DNA from 2 places in the Labrenzia sp. ATLA3 genome. Region 2 is predicted to be linked to the other one. Evidence: predicted binding sites of a transcription regulator. Region 2 holds the regulator's gene; the other holds the start of a gene.
The links. The regulator LexA, encoded in region 2, represses DNA repair genes until DNA is damaged. The targets are predictions, from matches to a motif close to TGTTCNNNNTGTGTTCNG.

Region 1 (6,240 bases), on a different contig from region 2:
CTGGGAACCGGGCTTGAAAACGGACCGAACCTTTACCCGCAAATGCTCGAAGGGCTTGCAGACTCCTTGAAAGCATGTCTGGGCGACGCGTCCTGAGACGGGCCGTTTAATCGATAAACGCAAAAAACCGCCGAAGGTCTCCCTTCGGCGGTTTTTTTGTCAGTTCCTGCTCAGGAGGTTCTGAGTTTTTCGCGCGCTGTTTCCGTTTTCTCGATTGCCTTCAACAGGTGCATGTCCCTGTCATAAACATCGGTATAAAACGCAATAGTCCCGTCCTGTTGTGGCCATGCTGTGAAGTAGGACACATAAACCGGAATATCACCGGTCACCTGTTCCTGTTCGTTCTGGCCATTCGAAATTCGGGAGCTCACATAATCCTTCGACTTTCCGAGAACGGCAGCAGCCATGGCCCTTGGGTCCTGAAGGCGGACACAACCGTGGCTGAAGGCGCGCATGTCCTTCTTGAAGAGGCTCTTTGACGGTGTGTCATGCATGTAGATGTGATGCTTGTTGGGGAAGAGAATTTTGACCTCCCCAAGTGCGTTTGACCTGCCCGGGTACTGGCGCACATTGATGGACTGCTGTTTGGAGGCCACTGCATACCAATCCACGGCCGACGAGGAAACCTTGCGGCCGCCCGGCGTTGTGACTTCATATCCGGCGCGGTCCAGATAGCTGGGATCCTTGGCGAGTTTCGGCAGCATTTCGTTGACGATGATCGAATACGGCACCCCCCAATAGGGATTGTATTCAACGGTCTCGATCTTGTCGTAGAAGAAGTTGGTCTGATTGGACTTCTTGCCGACAACCACACGCATGCTCAGCGGATCTTGACCCGGTGCCGTATAGGTAGCCGTAAAGGCGGCCTGATTGATGAAGACCTTGCGCTCGCCAAGGTTCTCCGGCAGCCAGCGGCTGCGCTCCATGGCCAGTTCGACCTTTGCGATCTTCGCCGCGTTGGTTTCCCCCACCATCGCTTTGATGGTGTTCTTGCCGATGATGCCATCCGGCGTAAGCTTTGCTTCCTTCTGGAAGGCCTTCACCAGGTCCACAAGTTCCGGAGAATAAAGCTCAGCTCCGTCGTATGCGGTCAGCGTTTCGGCATGAGCCGTCTTGAGTTCCTCGGAACCGTTCTTGTCGATCGCGGCAACAATATTCTTCATTTCAGGGCTGGACTTGCCTGCCTTGAGGAATGTTCCAGGTGCGATGACGATCTGGTCGGCGTCTTCGTCTTCTGCCCTCAAGAGGGCCAGCTCTTCAGTCAGTTCGCGGAAGTGATCACTTTGCGGCTGAACATCGGCCAATTCCTTCTCGACGTCCGATGTATTCTTGAAACCTTCCAACGCGCCAACGAGATCGACTTCGTGCCGAGGCAGGTCGTGATACTCGGAGATCCGGTTCGGATCGACACGGCCGCGTCTGGAATCCAGAACATACGTCAGAACGGCTGCACTCATCTCCATTTCGAACCGCATCATCGCGGCATCGAGCGCCTCGCCTTCCAGTCCGGCGGTCGAGGGAAGATCAACAAGGTAGTCATCCGGGGTCAGCGCGTATTTGGCAGTGTCGCCAAGGCCACGGCGCACGGCAATTGCCTTGTCGGTCGGTTTGCCGTCCTTGACCCACACGAAATCGGGATGCTCGCGGTAAAAGGATATGACTGCAGCCCCAACCTCCGGCAGGACGGTCAGAGACATGTCCTTCAAAGCCGGACGCGCAGCATCGAACGCTGTCAAAACGACCGGAGCCTGAGGCACGCTATCGTTCTCGACAGCCGGCGCTTCCGGAATGTCAGCAGATTGCACGGTCGGCTTTACTTCCGCCGTCTTCATCTCTGACAGTTCGGCCAGAGAGACCGTTTTCCATTTATCGGGCGTGTAATTCAGGTACCGCGGCGCTGAGACCCTGGCCTTGGCTGCCTTCTTGCGCAGGTCCTTCTGTTGCTGCTGTTGTTCCCGTTCCTGCTGGCGCCGGTGCGCTTCAGGATTGAACAGGCGCTGGAACAGACCTTGCGCAGACGCTGTTTCCACGGTCGCAAGATTAACCCCGGAAAAAAGGACCGTCGCCATCAGGCCGGCCCTGAGGGAGGCGCCAAGCACAGAGCGTGTCCGGTTTTTCCTGGAACCTTCGCCCAGTGCCATTTCATTCGCTCGCATTGTTTAAACCCGTTTTTTTAGTCTGTTAGAACCCGACGCCTTGCCAAGTCTTCCAGGTATTTTCATTCCCTGTCAGGGCCGACGGCGTTCCGTCATATGCGCTCCCGACATCGGTTCGATGCGCATTATGCGGACATTGCAGCTTCAATGTGACCGGAGCACACCCTTCGACTCCCTGGAACCGCATCTGTAACCCGATTGATACTATAACAGGGTTCATCAGATGGTTAAGGGACGTCGTCATGCACAGGTTTTGATATCGGCCGAGTGTGACGATTATGCCTCGTACCGGATGCGACCGGATTGGCTTTCGCGCACTCTCTTCATGCGGAAACGCTGTAATTTCCAAAAGCGTTTCAAAGTGACCGGTGTCACTTCACCCGTCACTTCAAAGACGTATCACGGCTTCACGATTAAGTGAGAAAAGCCGGAGAGCAACATGCCGTTTCAATTCAATGTCGGTGATCATTCGTCACCCGTCTGGAAATACAGCCGTTTCGATTCATCCCAGTATTCAAAGCTGAAGTGGGCTCGAAACAAATTGTTCAAAATGGTCAAGAACAATCCCTCCTGTAATGCCTATTTCCGCACGCTGCCCAAAGGGCGCAGCCTCACGGACATGATCAACGACAGCACGATTTGGGTGAACTACGGCCCGACGATATCGCCGCTGCACGGGGAAATACATGCCGCCACTGGTGAGATCGCGGTTGGCGACAGAGCCTTCAGTATGGGCAGGTGGATGGTGCTGGCGACCATTATCCACGAGTTCGCACATCACAACGGTGCGCCGATCACAGGTGGCGACACGCGCGCCGAAGAGGCCGTCTATCATTGCGGCCTGGGTACTGCGAAGGAATATTATGACGGTGTTGACGATCCAAGCACACCTTACGATCCCGACGTAGGTGGCTGATCAACATTCCATGGTGCGCGGCCCTAATGTCAGGGCCGCACATGGAGAAATCGGACTGGATCAGAACGGAATTTCGTCGTCCATCGGGCCACTGCCGCCACCGGACGGGCCACCATAACCGCCACCGCCGCTGGAACCGCCGCCGTAGCCGCCGCCAAAATTCCCGCCGGAGCCGGAACCGGAACCACCACCGCCAAAGCCGCCGCCGCTGCCACCGCCGCCTTGAGAGTCATTGCCGTAATCGGGAAGACCGCCGGAGGCACCGCCACCTTCGCCGCGGCCATCAAGCATGGTCAGGTTGGAGTTGAAGCCCTGCAGCACGACTTCAGTTGAGTACCGGTCCTGACCGGACTGATCCTGCCATTTGCGGGTCTGAAGCTGACCTTCGAGATAGACCTTCGAGCCTTTGCGCAGGTACTGCTCGGCGACCTTGCACAAGCCATCGTTGAAGATCACCACACGGTGCCATTCCGTTTTTTCACGGCGTTCGCCGGTGTTGCGATCACGCCAGGTTTCCGACGTCGCAATCCGGAGATTGGCGATCGGGCGGCCATCCTGCGTGCGGCGGATTTCCGGGTCTGCTCCCAGATTGCCGACCAAAATTACTTTGTTGACGCTGCCCGCCATACTGCACTCCTGTTTGTTTTTCGCTGAAGTGACTGCCGATTTCCACGTGCTTCTCCGGCACGTTCCGGCAATCAGCCCGCGCTGCAAGCTTCGCTGCTAGAAACCAGAACCCTAACGGTACGCCAACAGCTTCGCCGCTATTTTCGCCTGCCTTCACCCATTTTCCACAAGGCAGCATCCAATCAGCGGCCTGTTTCATGCGCCCAAAATTCGAGCACCTCTGAACGATACCACCATGAATTGCAGTTCGTTACAATTTGCTCCGTTGTCACTCCGGGCGCCTCCGGGCTGTCTGGGCGGACGTGAACACACGCTTTTCCCCGGTTTGGCTTCCCTTTCAGAACCGCTTCCTGACGCGGCGCCTGTCAATGTACTTGTTTTGTTCTTATCATTTCTGTAAAAGCGATTCAATCAGGCATCGAAACCGAAACGGCTTTGACCAAGATATCGGATATGCCTCACTGGAAGCTCCGCCCGAAACTGCTATATCGGGGCAACAGACATCATCTTTAATGGAACATCTCTAACGCACGCGCAGCATCAAACGGCATCAGGCGCCGCGTGCGGTCAGGAAGAACGACGATGAAGACAGCCAAGGGATCGCAGTCGGAAGAAACCTGGATGGCGGACCCCACCCGGGTCATCAGCATTCGTGGCGCGCGGGAACATAACCTCAAGGGTGTCGACCTGGACCTGCCTCGCGACAAGCTGATTGTGATGACCGGCTTGTCGGGATCCGGAAAGTCTTCACTGGCCTTCGACACCATCTATGCCGAAGGACAGCGCCGGTACGTGGAAAGCCTCTCGGCCTATGCTCGTCAGTTCCTGGAAATGATGCAGAAGCCGGATGTCGACCAGATCGATGGCCTGTCACCGGCAATTTCCATTGAACAGAAGACCACGTCTCGTAACCCGCGTTCCACGGTTGGAACGGTTACGGAGATCTACGACTACATGCGCCTTTTGTTTGCGCGTGTCGGCATACCATATTCGCCCGCGACCGGCCTGCCGATCGAAAGCCAGACTGTCAGTCAGATGGTCGACCGTGTCCTGGAACTGGAAGAAGGCGCGCGCCTTTATCTGCTCGCTCCAATGGTACGCGGCCGCAAGGGAGAATACCGCAAGGAACTTGCCGAGCTGATGAAGAAGGGCTTCCAGCGGGTCAAGATCGACGGCACTTTCCACGAAATTTCAGAAGCCCCTGCCCTCGACAAGAAGTTCAAACACGATATCGATGTTGTCGTGGACCGAATTGTCGTTCGGGACGATATTTCTGGCAGGCTTGCCGATTCTCTGGAAACCGCGCTGAAACTCGCAGATGGCATCGCCATCGCCGAATTTGCCGACAAGACCGATGAGAACGGCAATCCGGAACGGATGATCTTTTCCGAAAAATTCGCCTGCCCCGTGTCCGGTTTCACAATTTCCGAAATCGAGCCACGCCTGTTCTCGTTCAACAATCCTTTCGGCGCCTGCCCCACGTGCGACGGTCTGGGCACGACGCTCGCGTTCGAGGATGATCTGGTGGTGCCCGACCACTCACTGTCCTTGCGCGAAGGTGCTGTGCTGCCCTGGGCCAAGACCGGGTCAACGTCTCCTTATTATGCGCAGACGCTTGAAGCGCTTTGCAGTCACTTCAAAGTGTCCATGGCGACACCCTGGAAAGATCTTCCGTCTGAGGTTCGCGAAGCGATCCTGCACGGTACCGGCAATGCGAAGATCGAGTTCGTTTACGACGATGGTGTCCGCAGCTACCGGACCGAAAAGACCTTCGAAGGTGTCATCGGCAATATCGAACGGCGATGGCGCGAGACGGAATCCACCTGGGTTCGCGAAGAGCTCTCCAGGTTCCAGTCGGATCACGCCTGCCCGGCCTGCAACGGTTTTCGCCTGAAGCCCGAAGCACTCGCCGTAAAGATTGCCGGCAAACATATCGGTCAGATCACGGAACATTCCATCCGCGATGCCAGCAAATGGTTTGAAGCTCTTCCGTCGCAGCTGAACGACAAACAGACAGAGATCGCCGGCCGCATTCTGAAGGAAATTCGAGAGAGGCTGAAGTTCCTGAACGATGTCGGTCTCGAGTATCTGACGTTGTCCCGGTCTTCGGGAACACTTTCAGGCGGTGAGAGCCAACGTATCCGCCTCGCATCGCAGATCGGGTCGGGGCTGACAGGTGTTCTTTATGTGCTGGATGAACCCTCCATCGGCCTTCATCAACGCGACAATGCCCGCCTTCTGGAAACGCTCAAGCATCTGCGCGATCTCGGCAACACGGTGATTGTCGTTGAACACGATGAGGATGCGGTTATCACGGCCGATTACGTGGTCGATGTGGGACCGGGCGCCGGTGTCCATGGCGGAGAGATCGTCGCCAAGGGCACACCTTCCGAAATCATGGCCAATTCAAACTCGCTGACAGGCCAGTATCTGTCGGGAGCAAAGATGGTTTCGTGCAATGAAGAGCGCCGGAAAATCAACAAGAAGCGGAAGATTTCCGTTCGCGGTGCCCGCGGAAACAACCTCAAGGATATTGATGTC
Region 2 (6,240 bases):
CTATCTCACCGATGCTGTCGCTTTCAGTACGCATAAGCGTCTCCTCGTCGGGTGGCTCAAGAAGCCAGCAAGGTTTCAGTCAACTCGCTATCCGGTTTTTGAAGGCCGTCGATGACGTCGAAATGATGCCGGTCTGCGTCTTCCCGATAGGTTGCCGTCGACCAGGCATCGGCAAGCAGTTTCGACTGCCGGAGAAATTCCGGTCGTTCCGAGCCTCCAACCCAGGCAACGACCGGACTGTCAATTGCAGGCTGCATAAGTGCAGCGCTCTCGGCAATCGCATCCTCTTCGCTCAACTGGAACGACTTGTTCATCACGGTGTTTCTAAGCGGACGGAGGTCGTGTAGCCCGCTAATGGATACAACTCTCTCGATCCGAGCCAGTACGTCCTCTGACAGTCGGGTGTCTTCACAAATCGTCCGCGTAACCAGGTGGCCTCCGGCGGAATGTCCGACAAGCCGGATCGGCCCGGCAACGCGAGCTGCCACCTTCGTGACCGCCGAACTGATCTGCCGTGTCATGTCTGCGATTCGCGCATCCGGAGCCAGCTCATAGGATGGCATGCACACCGTCCAGCCTTTTGCCAGGCAACCACTTGAGAAATGCGACCACGAACTTTTGTCGAATCTCAGCCAGTAGCCGCCATGCACGAAGACGACGAGACCTTTGGATTTTCTCTCAGGCCGAAACACATCGAACCGTTGACGTTCCCCCTCCCCGTAAACGACATCCAGATCCTTTTCGACCCAGCTTTTCCGGAAGGCTTCGGCATCTTGTGCCCAACGCACGATAAAATCGTCTGCACCTGCAATATGAGCAGCATTTGAATAGGCATCATCCCAGTCAGTAATCGTCATCTCGCTCATTCGAAATCCTCTAACAACCATCGAAACCGATTAGTGGCATCCTTGCACGATTTGCCTTCAAAGCGGAACGGCCTGAATGCCGTTCGCAACTTGTCAAACAGACTGTGGTCAACCTAACGTCAGAAAAAGCCAGTAACCGGGAGGCAAACTCAGATGGTGGAGCGCTGTTCCAATCGCGTGTCCAATCTTGCGCATTTTCTGACCAGAAACGCAGCACGATGGCCATCTCGACCGGCGGTTGTTCAGGATGGGACCACCTGGTCCTGGTCGCAGGTCGATTCGCGCGTTTCAGCTCTTGCGACAGGCCTCAAGGCGGAGTTTGGAGTTACCAAGGGTGATAGTCTGCTGGTGCAGGCTGAAAACTCGGTTCAGATGATCGAGATCATGCTGGCAGCTTTCCGTCTCGGGGCCATATGGGTTCCCTGCAACTTCCGACAAGCGCCTGGCGAGACCGCTTATGCAGCAGAAAAAGCAAGGGCGACGGTATTCCTGTGTGACTCAAGTTTCAGTGCCCAGGCCGATGCCGTGCGGAACGCAAGACCCCAGCTAGCAGGGTGTGTGACAATAGGGTCGAGCGATTTTGGCACCAACTACGAGGATCTCGTCTCCCGCCACTTGGGACACGCCTTTGCCAACGAGCGCGTAGACTACGACGATCCGTGCTGGTTGTTCTTCACGTCTGGCTCCACAGGTCGCCCCAAGGCTGTCGTCCTCAGTTACGGGCAAATCGGATTCGTCTGCGTCAACTACATGGCGGATCTGTTGCCAGGAACCACGGAACAGGACGCGTCGCTGGTGATAGCGCCGTTGTCGCACGGCGCTGGGCTTCAACTCATCGCACAGTTTGTGGCCGGTTCCGCACATGTGCTTCTGCCGCGAGGTGGTTTCAATCCAGCCACCGCTTTCGAGCTCATCGAAAAACACAAGATCAGCAATCTTTTCACGGTTCCGACAATCGTCAAACGCCTGGTGGAAGATCCTTCGGTCGACCGGTTCGATCACTCGAGCCTTCGCCACGTCATCTATGCGGGCGCCCCCATGTACCGGGAAGACCAGAAACTGGCGCTCCAAAAACTGGGCAACGTTCTGGTTCAATACTACGGACTTGGCGAGGTCACCGGAAACATAACTGTGTTGCGGCCACAGGATCATTTTCTGGAGGACGGGCCCGAGACACGCAGTGGCACCTGCGGCACGGAGCGCACCGGCATAGAGGTGTCGATCCAGGACGAAGACGGCAATCACCTGCCCCCCAATGAAACGGGTGAAGTCTGCGTTATCGGTGCGGCTGTCTGCGCAGGATATCTGGATGACGTCGAAGCCAACAAAAAATCATTCAGAAATGGCTGGTTCCGAACGGGTGACATCGGCCACATGGATGAACAGCGCTACCTTTTCCTGACCGGCCGTGCTTCGGACATGTATATTTCGGGTGGCTCCAACGTCTATCCGAAGGAAGTCGAGGAAATACTGCTCACACATCCGGAAATCTCCGAAGTCGCAATTCTCGGCATTCCAGACAGACAATGGGGCGAAGTCGGACTTGCCGTTTGTGTCGCAGCCCAGGGCAAAGCCCCCGACCCTCAGGCTTTGACAGACTATCTCAACGGCAAGATCGCACGTTACAAGCTGCCGGCACGCTACCTCTTTATTCCCGCGATGCCGACCAGCGCCTATGGCAAGATCACGAAGAAACTGGTGCGAGAGCATCTGACTGAGATGGGCTTGCTGTAAGACGGCAGCCCCCAAGAAAACTTGCCGATATCCAGCGATCAAGTCCCTTTGCCGAAAACCGGCTGCCACACACCAGATGCCGGGCAGTCCTTTAGAGATAGACCTCACGGATCAACTCCCCGTTCTGGAGGTTCTGGGTCGTTACGCCGAGCGGCATGAGCTGACTTCGGCCCTACTCGATCTTTCCGGTCTGACGCGTGAGGCGTTTGACTTCGTGATGCCTGCCTGCGCGATCAAGGACCGCCACGCGGCCTGGTAAAGCGACACGCATTCCTCCAAGGGTGCCATACTTGAAACAGCTATCGCAATTCTTGGCAGGAAGGACGGCGAGAGGTTCGCCCATGTACACGCCTACTGGCACGAGGAAGGCAGAGAGCTTCTTCATCACCTGTTGCCACACACGCTTTAGATAGCGCGCGCTGGCGTTATCAAGGGGTATGGTCTGCAAGGTGCAGCGTTTGAGGCTTCGCGCGCACCGGAGACCGAAATCACGCTGTTTCGCGTACAGCAAGCCGAGACCCACTCCGGCCCCATCAAGGACAACGACCTCATCACGACGCTGGCTCCATTTGCCGACCTGACAAACAGCATCCGCGAACTTGCTCTCCTGCTGGAGGGTTCGCCCTATGAAGTCCACGGCCTTGGCAGCCTTGCCGGAGCCGTCTTTCGCGAAGCAGATGCCATGACAGGTCTGATTTCCGAAAAACTGCTTTCTCCGTATGCCGGGACAACACCAAATCAGGAGCTCTGTGTTCCCATACGAGCCATCGATCAGAATTGAGGATTGCACGAAGTCATTCTTGCTGCCGGTGGAGCACCAACGCTTGTCACCTGCGAATTAGCGATCAAAAGCCGCTTAACGCATGACGACGCAGCGACATCAGCCACGAATTGAACGCGGCGGCTTGCAGAACGCCAAGAACAGTAAGAGAACATTTACCCTTGCAGAACACAATGAGAACAGGTATCATGTTCTTGATTTGTACCAGATGTTTTCTCGGTCAGGGGACGCCTACATGCTGACGCGCAAGCAGTACGAACTGCTCATGTTCATTCACGAAAGACTGAAAGAAACCGGTGTGCCGCCGTCTTTCGACGAAATGAAGGATGCGCTCGATTTGCGCTCCAAGTCAGGCATTCACCGTCTGATCACCGCACTTGAAGAACGTGGCTTCATCCGGCGCTTGCCCAACCGGGCCAGAGCTATGGAGGTCGTGCGCCTCCCCGATTCCATCGCGCCGGGCCTGGGCGCTCCCCGGCCGAGGGGCAGCTTCTCGCCCGAAGTCATAGAAGGCTCACTGGGCAAACCGGAACCTGCGAAAGTGGCGCCGGAACCCGCTATCGGTGTCACGGAAATTCCAGTCATGGGCAGAATTGCAGCCGGCGTTCCGATCGAGGCCATTCAAACCCACAGCCACTCGATCACCGTGCCTCAGGACCTGCTTGGACGCGGAGAGCATTACGCACTGGATGTGCGCGGCGATTCCATGATCGAAGCCGGCATTCTGGATGGTGACACGGTTCTGATCCGCAAGACCGACAGCGCCGACAGTGGAGATATCGTCGTCGCTCTTGTGGACGATGAGGAGGCAACCTTGAAGCGACTGCGCAAGAAAGGTGCCTCAATCGCGCTGGAAGCAGCGAACCCAGCTTATGAGACACGGATCTTCGGGCCTGGTCGTGTCCGTGTTCAGGGACGCCTCGTTGCCCTGTTTCGGCAATATTGATCCTCTACTCGTCCTCGCGCCCTTTTGCATTTGATGCATGGCCGATTTGACGCAACCCCTCCCTTGCGACCGTTCCTGGCTGATGCCAGGGACGCGGCGGATCTGGGATGGCAAACACCAGCTTTTCGATTTTCAGCTTTCCGTCAGGTGGGTTCTCCCGGGCATCGGAAAGCCTATTGGTATCGGTCTCCTGCCGAGTGGCGCTTCTTGACAACCAGATCGAAACCGCGCCGCGTGCGGAGCGCATTTTCTGGTCAAGAACAAATCCTGAGCCGCACCCCTTCGGAGCGACTAGATCGGTCACGATCAAATCGGCATACCTGCAATCCATCTGAAACGCTTCGAACGTCCTGGGCTGAGCTATCGCTAAATACGGCATAGCCTGTTCCAGCGCCTCTGATCCTTCTCCTGGTCCATATGCTCTGACGACGCAGCCATCATCATCGCATTTTCTTTGTGGCGACTTTATCTTGCGCGATAAAATCGCGTCTTCAGGAACGCCTTCGGACTGGAGCCAGAGGTCGGTCGCAAAGGACCGTCCTCTGGCAGCGTACCTCAAGGATCCGGCATCATCCCGAGCAGCTATACGAGAGCCGCTTGCAGCAATCTGGATGTCCGGAGGCCGGTCAGTGATGACAATCAGCAGCCCGGCGAGCAGTGGCAATCCGGCAAACAGACGCTTCCTTCCAGGCAGCAGCAGGCCGGCAAAAAGCGCCGACAACAGCAGACTTGCAGCCATTCCGTCGAGCCTACCCGATGTGCCACCGTCGGCATCTAGAGCGGCGGTAAAAGAGGCCACCTTCAACAGGAGCGAGACACCGAAAGACATCACTGTCAGAGGGAGCGCAGCCAGTCCGAAGGGCATCAGAACGAAGGCCAGCACCCCCATCGGCATGACAAGCAGCGAAAAGACGGGCATCCCCAGCAGGTTGCCCACGACGCCATAAGGCGCAATTCGACTGAAATGATGAGCTCCGATAATGCCGGTCGCCAATCCTGCAACCAGCGCAGTCACAAGCAGACCGGCAACCCACCTGCCAAGAAAAACGCCTGTCGCCATGCCCCATCCTGACACTTTGTCACCGGTAGATCCGAAGCGCTCTCTGTGTCGCCACAAGTCATAAACAGCAACCAGACAGATCACGGCTGCGAATGACATCTGAAAGCCCGGGAAAAACAGTCGCTCGGGTGCAATCAGGAGGAGCAGGAGGCCTGCCAGTGCCACACTGCGCAAAGTCAGACCGCGCCGACCGAACAGAATTCCGACAAAGACAATGGCAATCATCAGAAAGGATCGCTGTGTGGCGACTGCGCCACCGGAGAGGAGCAGATAGACGACCGCAGCACCAAGAGCTGAAAGTGCTGCCCACTTATGCACGGGCCACCTCAACGTCAAAATCGGAACAAGCGACAAAAGAAGCAACACGGCCCCATAGGTGCCCCCGGCGAAGAGCGCCATATGCAGCCCTGAAATTGCTAGGATGTGAGCGAGCCCGGCCGAACGCAAAACGTCTTCCTGCTGCTCACCGATGCCGCTTCGGTCGCCAACCAGCAAGGCGACGATCAACGCGGTCTCGGGTCCATCAGCAAGACTGGCTTTGATCCGTTCCGCGATATCGCTACGCAGTTTCGCAACAGCGACGCTGGGATGAAGCCAAAGTCCGCGACCTGGAACCTTCATGACCTGAGGTGGCCCGAAACTGAAACCCGTCGCACCTATCTGCTGATAAAACGCCCGGAACGAATAGTCATACCCTCCAGGAAAAACAGGGCCAGGCGGCGGAAAGAGGCGCGCATTGACACGAACGGTTTCCCCAACCTGCACCCCACTGTCAGCGGGAACACGCAAGCGCACCTTGGCCGGAAACTCGAGTTCCCTCGCCGGTTGACCATTCACGGCGGTTACCGCAAGC

Region 1: the regulator LexA is predicted to act here: its motif matches at 4,069-4,086, upstream of uvrA (excinuclease ABC subunit UvrA).

The regions. Positions count from the first base shown of each region.
Region 1 covers NZ_JBXUKV010000001.1:8,287-14,526, forward strand. Annotated here, with positions in the region: gene AC2A6O_RS00035 (zinc ABC transporter substrate-binding protein) at 1-96, shown strand, start outside; gene AC2A6O_RS00040 (L,D-transpeptidase family protein) at 171-2,156, opposite strand; gene AC2A6O_RS00045 (hypothetical protein) at 2,596-3,072, shown strand; gene AC2A6O_RS00050 (single-stranded DNA-binding protein) at 3,133-3,699, opposite strand; gene uvrA (excinuclease ABC subunit UvrA) at 4,321-6,240, shown strand, end outside.
Region 2 covers NZ_JBXUKV010000009.1:207,481-213,720, reverse strand. Annotated here, with positions in the region: gene fumC (class II fumarate hydratase) at 1-34, opposite strand, end outside; gene AC2A6O_RS24890 (hormone-sensitive lipase) at 57-866, opposite strand; gene AC2A6O_RS24885 (acyl-CoA synthetase) at 1,020-2,600, shown strand; gene AC2A6O_RS24880 (hypothetical protein) at 2,773-3,390, opposite strand; gene lexA (transcriptional repressor LexA) at 3,617-4,327, shown strand; gene AC2A6O_RS24870 (ComEC/Rec2 family competence protein) at 4,332-6,240, opposite strand, start outside.